Regions from separate parts of the Streptomyces sp. NPDC088785 genome, predicted to be linked through region 1. Evidence: riboswitches for the same ligand, from Rfam matches in the RefSeq annotation. Region 1 holds a riboswitch; each other region holds the start of a gene.
The links. Region 1 has a riboswitch for cyclic di-AMP ahead of ACIP5K_RS02785 (NlpC/P60 family protein). Riboswitches for the same ligand answer to the same signal wherever they lie in the genome.

Region 1 (3,787 bases):
ACGCGCGTGATCTGGTCGGAGCCGAGTGCGGAGTGCATCGTCGCCTGGATCTCACCCGCGCCAAAGGAGCGCAGAAGGGCGTTGCCGTGTCTGGTCGGACGGTGCGGTTTTCCGAAGGCAGCGCGATGGAACAGCGCATGCCCGAGATCGCGTTCCAGGCGCTGGAATTGGTGGCCCCGGGCACCTCAGTGCATGCCGAGGTAGTCAGCGGCGGTTCCGACATTCGGCAGGGCCATGGCAATTTGGAAGCGGTGAAGTGAAGCCAGCCGTGCAGCATGCCTTCGACTGCCGGGCGGTTATTGCGCGGGACGCTCTAGTCGACCTTGGTGGTCATGATGGTGTGGCTGTGAACGCCCAGCGGGCGCAGGGGGATGCCGAGTTGCAGGAATCGGCGGGCGACTAGTCCATCTTCGATGGCGAGTTGGGCGGCGAGGCCGCGTGTGCACATCGAAAGCCCGGTCCCGCAGCTAGGACAGCTTCCGTGTCCAGTTGAACTGGGCCACTTCCTCCGGTAGGTCCACACGCTACGGAGCGTTCACGTCCACCACCGCGACCAGTCCGTCCACATGCGTCAGCAGCAGATCCGGCACGTGCCGACAGACGCGGACCCGTCGTCCCCGCACCCCTGGAACGGCTGAGCGGCAGTGCCGACCACACCCCTGGCGGATTCCGCCAGCAAGATCCGGCGAGCTCCGAACGACTCTCGTAGGCCAGCAGGCGATCGCCCCGTCGCCGCGTGGTACCAGCCCGAGGAGTGCCGACGCCCTTACACGAGCGAAACCCCGCCCCGCCAGCCCGGCCGCTACCTGTTCACTCATCAGCAGGTCTCACGGGTCTCCGCGACGACCCCGTCTGCCTGGCGATAGCGGACCTCTTCAGTTCTGGGCGGCGAAGACTGCCCATGTGCTGAGGCGTCCCATGTGCCCGGAGATCGCACGGATGCCGTGAGTGACCGAGGGTCACTCTAAGGAGTGACCCTCGGCGATCTGTCGCAGACGACAAGTTGGCGACAGAACGCTGAGAATCCGATAGGTCTACAGCGAATTTGCAAGCGGTCAGGCCGGGCGCACCACGCTGTGGATCGACGAGGTGCCGTCGTAGTAGATGGACTCCTCGCGCACGTACGCGCCCGGCTTCGGGGCGTGGATCATCATGCCGTCGCCGAGGTAGAGGCCGACGTGGCTGATGTCGTCGTAGAAGAACACCAGGTCGCCCGGCTGGATGGCGGAGAGCGGCACCGTCGTGCCGGTCTCCACCTGGTCCCAGGTGGTGCGGGGCAGGGAGATCCCGGCGGCCTTCCAGGCGGCCTGGGTCAGGCCCGAGCAGTCGTAGGAGCCGGGGCCGCTGGCGCCCCACACGTACGGCTTGCCCTCCTGGGCCCGGGCGAAGGCGAGGGCCCGGGCCGCCTTGGCGGCGTAGCCGGACGACGGCGCCGACGCGCCGGACCCGCCCGTCGCCGACCCGCCCGAGCCGCCCGTCCCGGAGGCGGGAGCCCCGTCGTCGGCCGCCTCCTGCGCGGCCCGCTCGCGCCGGGCCTCCTCCGCCTTCTTCTGCTTCGCGGCCAGCTCGGCGGCCTTCTCGCGGGCCGCCTCCTCCTTGGCCCGCGCGATCCGCGCGAGCCGCGCCTTCTCCTCGGCGGTCAGCTCGGAGAGCAGGCGGCGCGCGTCCGACAGCTTCGTCTGCACGTCCTCCTTGGAGCTCTGCAACTCGTCCTGCGAGCCGGAGAGCTGCCGCAGGCTCTCCTGCGCCTCGGTGCGCTTCTTCGCGGTCCTGCGCTGCTCGTCCTGGAAGTCGTCGACGGCCTTCTTCTGCTCGTCCGTCACCCGGCTGAGCAGCCGGTCCTGCGCGAAGTAGTCCTCGGGGTCGTCGGCGAGGAACATCGTCGCGGTGTCGCTCATCCCGCCCGAGCGGTACTGCTCGGCGGCGAACCGGCCCAGCTTCTGGCGGGCCTCGTTCATCTTCTCGGTGCGCCGCGCGATGTCGTCGAGGAGCCGGTCGATCTGCTGCTTCTTGCCGGCGGTCCGCTCCTTGGCCGCGTTGTACTTCTGCGTGGCGACCTCGGCCTGGCGGTAGAGGCTGTCGACTTTCTGCTGGACCTCCTCCAGGCTCGGCCGGTCCGGCTGCGCGGGCACGGCCTGCGCCGTCTGCGAGAGCAGGGCGACCGAGGTGAGCGCGGCGGTCGTGATGCCGATCGCCGGGGTGGTGCGAAGACCGCCGCTGAGTCGGGAGCGGTTGCGCGGCTTGCGGTGCGACGCCAAGGCTGGCGACTCCTTCCGTCATCCGCCTACCGGGTTAGCTGTCGGGTTCGGGCGTACGGAAGGTTGCCCTACGGTCCGCCGCCCGGCGCTGCCGGGACATCGGGCCGATTCACCCCAAAGGTCGGTGGGTCCCCGGCTCCCTGCCTCACGGCGTGCGGAACTCGGCGGGGGCCGACCGCTCGCCGCGACGCTCGCGGACGGGGGGACGGGCGGCCCGCGCAGCACCGTAGCCAACCGGTGTCGCCGCTGTGAAGGTTGATGTGCGATATGCCCGATACATTTTCGTGACCTTGCTGCGGGTGGGGGATCGGCACGGGCCCCGGGGGGGTGATCTGCGTCATGCGGAGCCCGCCGTGCCGGGCTCCCGCGGGGCGGCGGCGGCCCGGTATCGCAAAGGCGGCGGCGGTGTGTCAGTGGGGCGGCCTAGACTCGGAGGGCGATGAGCAGCCTCTTTGACGACAGTTTCCTGGCCAGCCTCCAGAGCGGCGCGGAGCAGCCCCCGCCGCCCGAGGATCCCGCCCACGACAGCGCGCCGGAGCCGATCCCCGACGATCTGTTCGGCGGGAAGTTCGACGTGCCCCCGGCCAGGGACGCGTACTACCGGGACGGCGCCCCGCGCCCGGCGGTCGATCCGGAATCCCTCCTGGAGGGGTTGAACGAGCACCAGAGGGCCGCCGTGGTGCACGGCGGCTCACCCCTGCTCATCGTCGCGGGCGCCGGCTCCGGCAAGACCCGCGTGCTGACGCACCGCATCGCGTACCTGCTGGCGGAGCGCGGCGCCCACCCGGGCCAGATCCTCGCGATCACCTTCACGAACAAGGCCGCGGGCGAGATGAAGGAGCGCGTCGAGGCCCTGGTCGGCCCGCGGGCGCACGCGATGTGGGTGTCGACCTTCCACAGCGCGTGCGTGCGCATCCTGCGCCGGGAGAGCAAGAAGCTGGGCTTCACGTCCTCCTTCTCGATCTACGACGCGGCCGACAGCAAGCGCCTCATGGCCCTGGTCTGCCGCGACCTGGACCTGGACCCGAAGAAGTTCCCGCCGAAGTCCTTCAGCGCCAAGATCAGCAACCTGAAGAACGAGCTGATCGACGAGGAGGACTTCGCCGGCCAGGCCGCCGACGGCTTCGAGAAGACCCTCGCCCAGGCCTACGTGATGTACCAGTCCCGCCTCCGCGAGGCGAACGCGCTGGACTTCGACGACCTGATCATGACGACGGTGAACCTGCTGCGCGCGTTCCCCGACGTCGCGGAGCACTACCGCCGCCGCTTCCGGCACGTCATGGTCGACGAGTACCAGGACACGAACCACGCGCAGTACGCGCTGGTCAAGGAGCTGGTGGGCCCGGCGGACGGCGAGGGAGCGGACCCGGCCGAGCTGTGCGTCGTCGGTGACGCCGACCAGTCGATCTACGCCTTCCGCGGCGCCACGATCCGGAACATCCTCGACTTCGAGGAGGACTATCCGAACGCGACGACGATCATGCTGGAGCAGAACTACCGCTCCACGCAGACGATCCTCTCGGCGGCCA
Region 2 (3,787 bases), on a different contig from region 1:
CGCACGTCCGGCTATCCGGCTATCTGTGCGATGAACTTCAGTGAGTCCTCGGGTGGAAGAGCGTGTCCCAGAAGAGCTTCGAAGGCGTCCGTGTACGCGGTGAGATCGTCTTTCCGCTCAAGGTAGAGACTACTCGTCAAATGGTCGAGAACAACCACGTCCAGATCAGTTGTGTTCGGAAAGGAGAACACAACGAAAGGACCGGTGATACCGATGTGCCCACCTGCGGAGAAGGGAAGCGCCTGAATCCGGACATGCGGCAGCTGGGCCACCTCGGCCAAATGTGCCAATTGCCTTTGCAGAATGTCTTTTCCGCCCACTTCGCGGCGGAGTACGGCCTCGTCCAGGATGGCCGTCAGGTGCAGGGGCGTCTCCGCGTGCAGCACCGCCTGTCGCGCGAGACGCACGTCCACCAGCGACTCGATATGCCGCTCGGGCATGCCACCGAGAACGGATCGTGTCACCGCGTAGGCGTACTCCGGCGTCTGCAACAGCCCCGGCATCACACTGGTCTCCAGCGTCCTGATCCGGCACGCCTGTGATTCCAGGCTGATGAAGTCGCGGTACAGCGGCGGCAGAAGTCCGCGATAGGCGTGCCACCAATGGTGCCCGCCGGCATCCTCGGCCCCCGCCAACGCCACGACGAGTTCGCGAAGTTGGGGGTCTTTCGCCTCGAATGCGTCGAGCAGCCGCAGCACGTCCGAGCCCGTCACACCGCTGCGCCCCGTCTCGATCCGGCTCACTTTCGACTGGTGCCAGCCGACCAGTCGCGCGGCTTCACCACTGGTGAGTCCGGCTCCCACGCGCAGCGCGCGCAATTCGGCACCCAGCTTGCGGCGGCGCACCGCGGGACCGTACTTCATGCTGTCTCCTCTGGCCCTCGGGCCGCACGGCCGCTCTCTCCCGGCCCGTACGGGGACGGCTCCTGAGCAGACGGTAGAGGAACCGGCGCGCGCTCGCCCAAATACGGTCTACCGTCGCAGAGTTCACCGCTTCGGGCGACAGATATATGCATATCTTGGGGGATCGGCACCCTGGGAGCGCATCCAAGTGGCACGCTGGCGCGAAGCAGTAGCCGGGGCCCGGGAGTGAAGCATCCGCGGCGGGCGGTCGAGCGGCCCCGAAAGGAAAGGGACGACTTCGCCATGGCAGACCACCAGGAAGCATCCGTCACGCTGCCGAGCGATCCCGCGTCGGTCCCCACGGCCCGGAGGTATGTGAGCAACGTGCTGACGGAGTGGGGCATGCCGGGGGACTGCGACGCGGCGGACACCGTCCGGCTGATCGTCTCGGAACTCGTGACGAACGCGGTGCAGCACACCCGCGGGCAGTCCCCCACCTTCACCGTCGAGCTGGAACTGGAGCGGGACGAGCACCTGCGGATCGGTGTGACGGACAGCCACCCCCGCTACCCCCGGCGGCTGCCTGCCGCGGTGCAGCAGGACAACGGGCGGGGCATGGTCATCATCCGCTGTCTGGCGGCCGAGTGCGGCGGCCGGCTCTCGGTCTGTCCGACCGCCGAGGGCGGTAAGACGGTGTGGATCGCCCTGCCGTGGAGGAGCACCCTGTCCGAGCCCGGCGGCGCCGTCCACCAGGCACCCACGCGCTGAGCGCGGCGCGCCCGTGGGGCGTCGGCCCGGCGGCGGTCCGACACCGGACACGCGTCCGACCCCGGACATGTCCCGCTCGGCAGCGGCCCGGACCGGGAAGGGCCCCGCCCGGTACGTCGCGCGGCACGGCAGGGCACGGCACGGCTCGGCAGAGCACGGCACGGCGGCACGCGGCCGCTTCCGGGCCCCTCGGAGGCGTTTCCGGGCCCGCCGGGGGCGCCGCGCACGCGCCACCGCAGGGCGTGCGAGGGACCGCGAGGGCCCCGCGTGCCAGGGCGGCAGGCGGCAGGCGGTGGGCGAGGGGTGGTCCGGCGCCGGGCCACCCTCCGCGGACAGGTCCGTCCCGGGCGTCAGCGCACCCGGCCGTACCAGACGCTCTTGGTCCAGATCTTCTCCAGCCGCACCACGGCCCCCGTCTTCGGGGAGTGCCAGATCCGTCCCTTGCCGGCGTAGATGCCGACGTGGTAGACGCTCCGGCCCGAGTGGAAGAACACCAGATCGCCGCGTTTGCGCTGGGACCCGGCGACATGGTGGGTCTTGTTGTACTGCTGCGCGGCGGTGCGGGGCAGCTTCTTGCCCGCCCGCTTGAACGAGTAGAGCGTGAGCCCCGAGCAGTCGAACCGGTGCGGTCCCGAGGCGCCCCACTTGTACGGCGCGCCCTTCTTCGACGCCGCGACCTGGAGGGCCTTGGACGAGGCCACGGCGGCTGACGCCGCGGGCGCGGCGCCGGGGACCATCAGCCCGGCGCCCGCGACGGCGAGCGTCAGGGCCGAGGCCGTACCGGCCCGGGTCAGCAGCGACGGGACACGATTCAGCGCGGTCATGCGCAACCCTTCGTCAGCCGCCTGCGAAGGATGACCTGTCGGGTTCGGGCTGGCGAAGATGCCCGGCCGCGGCTGCGGCTTCACCCCAAGGAACGCTCGCAGCGGGTGCTGCGGCGGCCCGTCGTGCCTGGGTCCTCCACTCCTGCCGATCCACTCCTGTCGACCTGGCATCCGGGCGGCGGCAGGACTCGGCGTCCGCACGGACCGCCCCGCCGCTGCGGCGGGGGCTTGTCGTCGGAGGGATCTTGACCCACCTTTGCCAGGAAAACCGAGTCGAACCGGCGGTAAGTGAGGCTCCTCACGCTTGACCCGTTCAGGTGGACAGTGCGGCTTTCGGGAACCGGCGGCCACCCCCGACCACGCCCGCACCAGGCACGGAACCGAAAATTCCGGGGTCCGGCTACCGTGGTCGCGCAACTCTTGCGGTCGCGCCGTCTACTCATATCTACGCCATCCGGGGGTACTCCTTCCGGGCCGTTTCCCGCCGTGGCCGGACGGCGTGACCGTCGACGAGCGCCGGGTGACCCCGACTGTTCGTCAGGAGGCGTTTTCTGGCGGCAATGTGACTGATCGTGTCCGCCTCTCGCCGTCCAGGACGCGCAGCGCCCGCGCCAGCGTCTCCGCGTGCACCCGGCTCTCGCCCCGCTGGTGCATCAGCGTCAGGGCGTCCCGGAGCGCCACCGCCCGGCCCACCAGCGCCTGGGCGGCCCGCAGGCCCCGATAGGTGTCGTCGCCGCGCGCCGGATTGATGCGGGCCAGCAGATCGACCACGGCCAGATAGCTGTCGACCAGGTCGCACTCGGCGCGGGTCAGCGCGGGCAGCGGCGGAAGTTCGGGTGGATACACGGCCGCCTCACCTCGCGCCCTGCGCGCCCTGCTGGTTCTTCCGGTTCTGCACGACGTGGTCCACCAGGCCGTACTCCAGGGCCTGCCGGGCCGTGAGCACCGTGTCCCGCTCGATGTCCGCGCCGATCCGCTCCGCCGTCCTGCCCGAGTGGCGCGCGAGCAGTTCCACCAGCCGCTCCCGGGTGCGCACCATCTCGCGGGCCTGGATCTCCAGGTCGGTGGGCTGCCCCTGGGCCGGCTCGGCCAGCGCGGGCTGGTCGAGCACCACGCGGGCCCCCGGGAGCGCCATCCGGCGACCCGGCACCCCCGCGGCCAGCAGCACCGCGGCGACGGACGCGGCCTGCCCCAGGCAGGTCGTCTCCACCGGGCAGCTGACGTACTGCATCGTGTCGTAGATCGCCGTCATGGCGCTGAACGAGCCCCCGGGGGAGTTGATGTACAGCGCGACGCTCCGCTCCGGCGCCGTGTACTCGAGGTGCATCAGCTGCGCGATCACATCGTTCGCCG
Region 3 (3,787 bases), on a different contig from region 1:
GATCTGCTGCGCACCCGCCTCGCGGCGCTCATCGACCGCTACGAGCTGCTGAGCGACGTCCGCGGACGCGGCCTGATGATCGGGATCGAGTTCGGCAGGCCCCGGTCGCTGAAGCTGCGCAGCCGCTGGACGATGTTGCAGGCCGCGCGCAAGGGCCTGTTCGCGCAGATGGTCGTGGTGCCGCTGTTGCAGAAGCACCGGATCCTGACCCAGGTCTCCGGGGACCACCTGGAGGTCATCAAGCTGATCCCGCCGCTCGTGATCGACGAGGCGGACGTCGAGCGGTTCGTCGAGGCGTTCACCGCCGTCATGGACGACGCGCACGGCGGTGGTGGGCTGATGTGGGACTTCGGGAAGACCCTGGTGAAGCAGGCGGTCGCCATCCGCTGACCGGACCGGGGCACGATCGCCGCAGCGGACTTGCCTCTGGGGCAATAAATTTGCCTCGGGGGCAGGGCTCTGGCTGAATCGACGGTATGAGCCCTGCCCTCCCCGAGGAGGCTCCGGAACCCCCGGAGCTGCCCGCCGTCGCGCCCCAGCTGCGCGCCCTGCGCCGCCGCGCCTCGCTCACCCTGGAGTCCGCGGCCCGCACGGCCGGCCTGTCACCGGCCCATCTCTCCCGGCTGGAGACCGGCCAGCGCCAGCCCTCGCTGCCGATGCTGCTCGCACTCGCCCGCACCTACGGTACGACGGTCTCCGAACTCCTCGGCGAGGCCCCCGCCGATCGCGACGCCGTCGTGCGCGCCGGAACCATGGAGGCCACCGAGGCGGGCGGCTGGACCTACGTCCAGGCCGGCGCCTCCGGGCGCGGCATGCAGGCCCTGCGCGTGCACGTCCCGTACGGCGCGCAGGGCGACATCGTGCGCGTCCACCCCGGTGAGGAGTGGCTCTACGTCCTCGAAGGGCGGCTGCGGCTGCGCCTGGGGGACACGACCCACCGGCTCGGTCCTGGGGACAGCGCCCACTTCGACTCGCTCACCCCGCACCGCATCGCGGCCGCGGACAGCGGCGGGTCCGACCTGCTCTTCGTCCACACCCTGCTCCAGAGCCCGACGACCGCACTGTGCCTGGGAGGCATGTCATGAGCGACGCAGAACGGCCGGGCGGCCGCGACATCGAGGACAAGCTGCCGCGCGGCATCTGGGTGCGCGTCCTGATCTACGTCTTCGTGGGACACGCCTTCGCCGCGTTCGTCTACCTGCTGTTCACGCTCGGCGGCAGCCGCTGACGGGGCCCCGCGCCGCCGATCAGTCGACGAGGCGCTCGCGCAGCCGGTCGCGGGCGGCCGCGTCGAGCCGCAGCCCCTCCGTGAAGTAGCGGTCCGTGGTGCCCCACGTCTGCTCGATGGTCTCGAAGGCCGCGTGCAGGTACTCGGCGCGGGCGTCGAAGAGCGGCGCGAGCAGCTCCATCACCTCGGCCGAGTAGGCGTCGTCCGCGCCGGTGCCGTTGCGGCGGACCCGGTAGCGGCGGTGCCGCTCGTTCGACTTCAGGTAGTCCGCCTCGATGGCGTCCCGCTCGACGCCGACGGCGAGCAGCGTCACGGCGATGGACAGGCCCGCACGGTCCTTGCCGGCCGCGCAGTGCATCAGGGCCGGCGTGCTGTCGTCGGCCATCGCGTGCAGCACCCGGCTGTGCTCGGCGGTGCGGTCGCCGATGATGCTCCGATACGAGGTGATCATGCGCTGCGCGCCGCGCCCGTCGGAGAGCAGCCCGCGCAGCTGGTCGGTGTCGCCGTCGCGCACCATCTTCCAGAACTCGGCGCCGTCGGCCGGGTCGGACAGCGGCAGGTTCACGTTGCGCACGCCGGGCAGCTCGACGTCGGCGCCCTCCAGCTTCTGGTCCGCCGCGTTGCGGAAGTCGAAGACGGTGTGCAGCCCGAGGGAGGCCAGGAACGCGGCGTCCTCGGCGGTGGCGTGCGCGAGGTGGCCGCTGCGGAAGAGCACGCCGGGCCGTACGCGGCCGCCGTCCACGGTCGGAAGGCCGCCCACGTCGCGGAAGTTGCGCACGGCGGTCAGTTCGGGCTCGGTGGACGGGGCGTGCTGCGTCACGTGGGGCTCCTCCGCATCGGGCGCGCCGGCGCCGCTCGCCGGTGGGCCTGCACCCGACGATACGACATGGATTCCCCGGGCAACCATCCGTCTGTTTTGCCCCTTTAAGTACCAAGTATCCGTACGTGGGGGAAGATTGTGTACGTGTGCGTGAGCGGGCTCATATCGGTGACGGTGCGTGGTTGATCTCCCGATCGCCGGGGAGCGGAATTCCCGGAGGAATTGGCGCCGGTAAAGGCGCGGCATCGACAGAGGGTCACAGCGGAATCCCGTAAACGATCAACCAGAATCCCGAAAGGCGAATGCGCTGTTTGTCGCGGCCCGTATTCCTGTCCTACGGTCACCCATCACACCGGACGGAACGCCGAATCCTGCCGCCGCCCGGAGTTCCCACCACAACCCGTGACGGCAGGAGCGGGGGACCCACAGGCAGTACGCCGCCGAGGGAATTCCCGACGTGGCTCGGGGTGCAGCCGGACTCCTTCCCGGGATCCGGCCGGACATCTCCCGTCCGAACCCGACAGCTCACCCCGCAGGCGACGGAGAGGAAAAGCGCCATGTCCGCACAGGCGAAGCACCGCCGTCCGAAGACCCGCCGCGCCACCCGCGCCGCCGCCCTCACCACCGTCTCGGGCGCCGCCCTCGCGCTGCCCCTCATCGGTGCCACCGGGGCGCAGGCCGCGGACTCCGCCGGGGCCGCGCCGGCCACGTACACCGTGAAGTCCGGCGACACCCTCGCGAAGATCGCCCAGAACCGGCACGTCGAGGGCGGCTGGAAGCGGCTCTACCAGGACAACAGGAGCGTCATCGGCGCCGACGCGTCCCTGATCAAGGCCGGCACGAAGCTCACCCTCGGCGGCGCGGGCGGCTCGGCCACCCCGGCGAGCGCCACCACCGGCGGCGGTTACGCGATGCCCGTCGAGGGCTCCGCCGGCACGCCGTACCACGCGAACGGCGCCATGTGGTCCAGCGGCTACCACACCGGCACCGACTTCGTCGTGCCCACCGGCACCCCGGTCAAGGCCGTCGCGAACGGCACCGTGGTCTCCGCGGGCGACGGCGGCGCGTACGGCAACCAGATCGTCATCGAGAACGCCGACGGCTACTACTCCCAGTACGCCCACCTGTCCTCGGTCGGCGTCTCCGCGGGGCAGACGGTCACGGCCGGCGCCCGGATCGGCCTGTCCGGCGCGACCGGCAACGTGACCGGACCGCACCTGCACTTCGAGATCCGCACGACCCCGAACTACGGCTCGGACGTCGACCCGGTCGCCTACCTGCGCGGCCACGGCGTCACCGGCTGACCCACGGCACGCCCCGTACGCCCCGTGCGCCACACCCGGCCCCCAGATATTCCCTGGGGGCCGGGTGTGGTTTGTCACCACTCGTCAACCCCTGGTTACGGTCGCGTAGGTCACACGCCGGGGTGAAAGATGTGTGGTCGTGGCAAACGAATCGAGAGCACTCACGGACGCACCGACCCCGGCCCACGCGACGCACGCGCAGGACGGCGGCCTGATCCGTTCCTACGCGGCGATGGGGGACAGCTTCACCGAGGGCGTCGGGGACCCCGGCCCCGGCGGGACCTTCGTCGGCTGGGCCGACCGGCTCGCCGTCCTCCTGGACGACCGTGCGCCCGAGGACACCTTCCGCTACGCGAACCTCGCCGTGCGCGGCAAGCTCCTCGACCAGGTCGTCGAGGACCAGCTCCCGCGCGCCCTCGAACTCGCTCCCGACCT

Region 2: it holds a riboswitch for cyclic di-AMP, as region 1 does, so the genes downstream of both, ACIP5K_RS24230 (C40 family peptidase) here and ACIP5K_RS02785 (NlpC/P60 family protein) in region 1, are expected to answer to the same signal.
Region 3: it holds a riboswitch for cyclic di-AMP, as region 1 does, so the genes downstream of both, ACIP5K_RS14660 (LysM peptidoglycan-binding domain-containing M23 family metallopeptidase) here and ACIP5K_RS02785 (NlpC/P60 family protein) in region 1, are expected to answer to the same signal.

The regions. Positions count from the first base shown of each region.
Region 1 covers NZ_JBIVKH010000001.1:630,085-633,871, reverse strand. Annotated here, with positions in the region: gene ACIP5K_RS02795 (hypothetical protein) at 33-260, shown strand; gene ACIP5K_RS02790 (hypothetical protein) at 314-448, opposite strand; gene ACIP5K_RS02785 (NlpC/P60 family protein) at 1,056-2,258, opposite strand; cyclic di-AMP (ydaO/yuaA leader) riboswitch at 2,266-2,435, opposite strand; gene ACIP5K_RS02780 (ATP-dependent DNA helicase) at 2,698-3,787, shown strand, end outside.
Region 2 covers NZ_JBIVKH010000009.1:162,465-166,251, forward strand. Annotated here, with positions in the region: gene ACIP5K_RS24220 (helix-turn-helix domain-containing protein) at 12-863, opposite strand; gene ACIP5K_RS24225 (ATP-binding protein) at 1,146-1,610, shown strand; gene ACIP5K_RS24230 (C40 family peptidase) at 1,961-2,434, opposite strand; cyclic di-AMP (ydaO/yuaA leader) riboswitch at 2,438-2,638, opposite strand; gene ACIP5K_RS24235 (hypothetical protein) at 2,972-3,280, opposite strand; gene ACIP5K_RS24240 (ATP-dependent Clp protease proteolytic subunit) at 3,288-3,787, opposite strand, start outside.
Region 3 covers NZ_JBIVKH010000004.1:144,897-148,683, forward strand. Annotated here, with positions in the region: gene ACIP5K_RS14640 (aspartate aminotransferase family protein) at 1-390, shown strand, start outside; gene ACIP5K_RS14645 (helix-turn-helix domain-containing protein) at 477-1,085, shown strand; gene ACIP5K_RS14650 (DUF6126 family protein) at 1,082-1,228, shown strand; gene ACIP5K_RS14655 (tyrosine-protein phosphatase) at 1,248-2,048, opposite strand; cyclic di-AMP (ydaO/yuaA leader) riboswitch at 2,430-2,600, shown strand; gene ACIP5K_RS14660 (LysM peptidoglycan-binding domain-containing M23 family metallopeptidase) at 2,606-3,352, shown strand; gene ACIP5K_RS14665 (SGNH/GDSL hydrolase family protein) at 3,564-3,787, shown strand, end outside.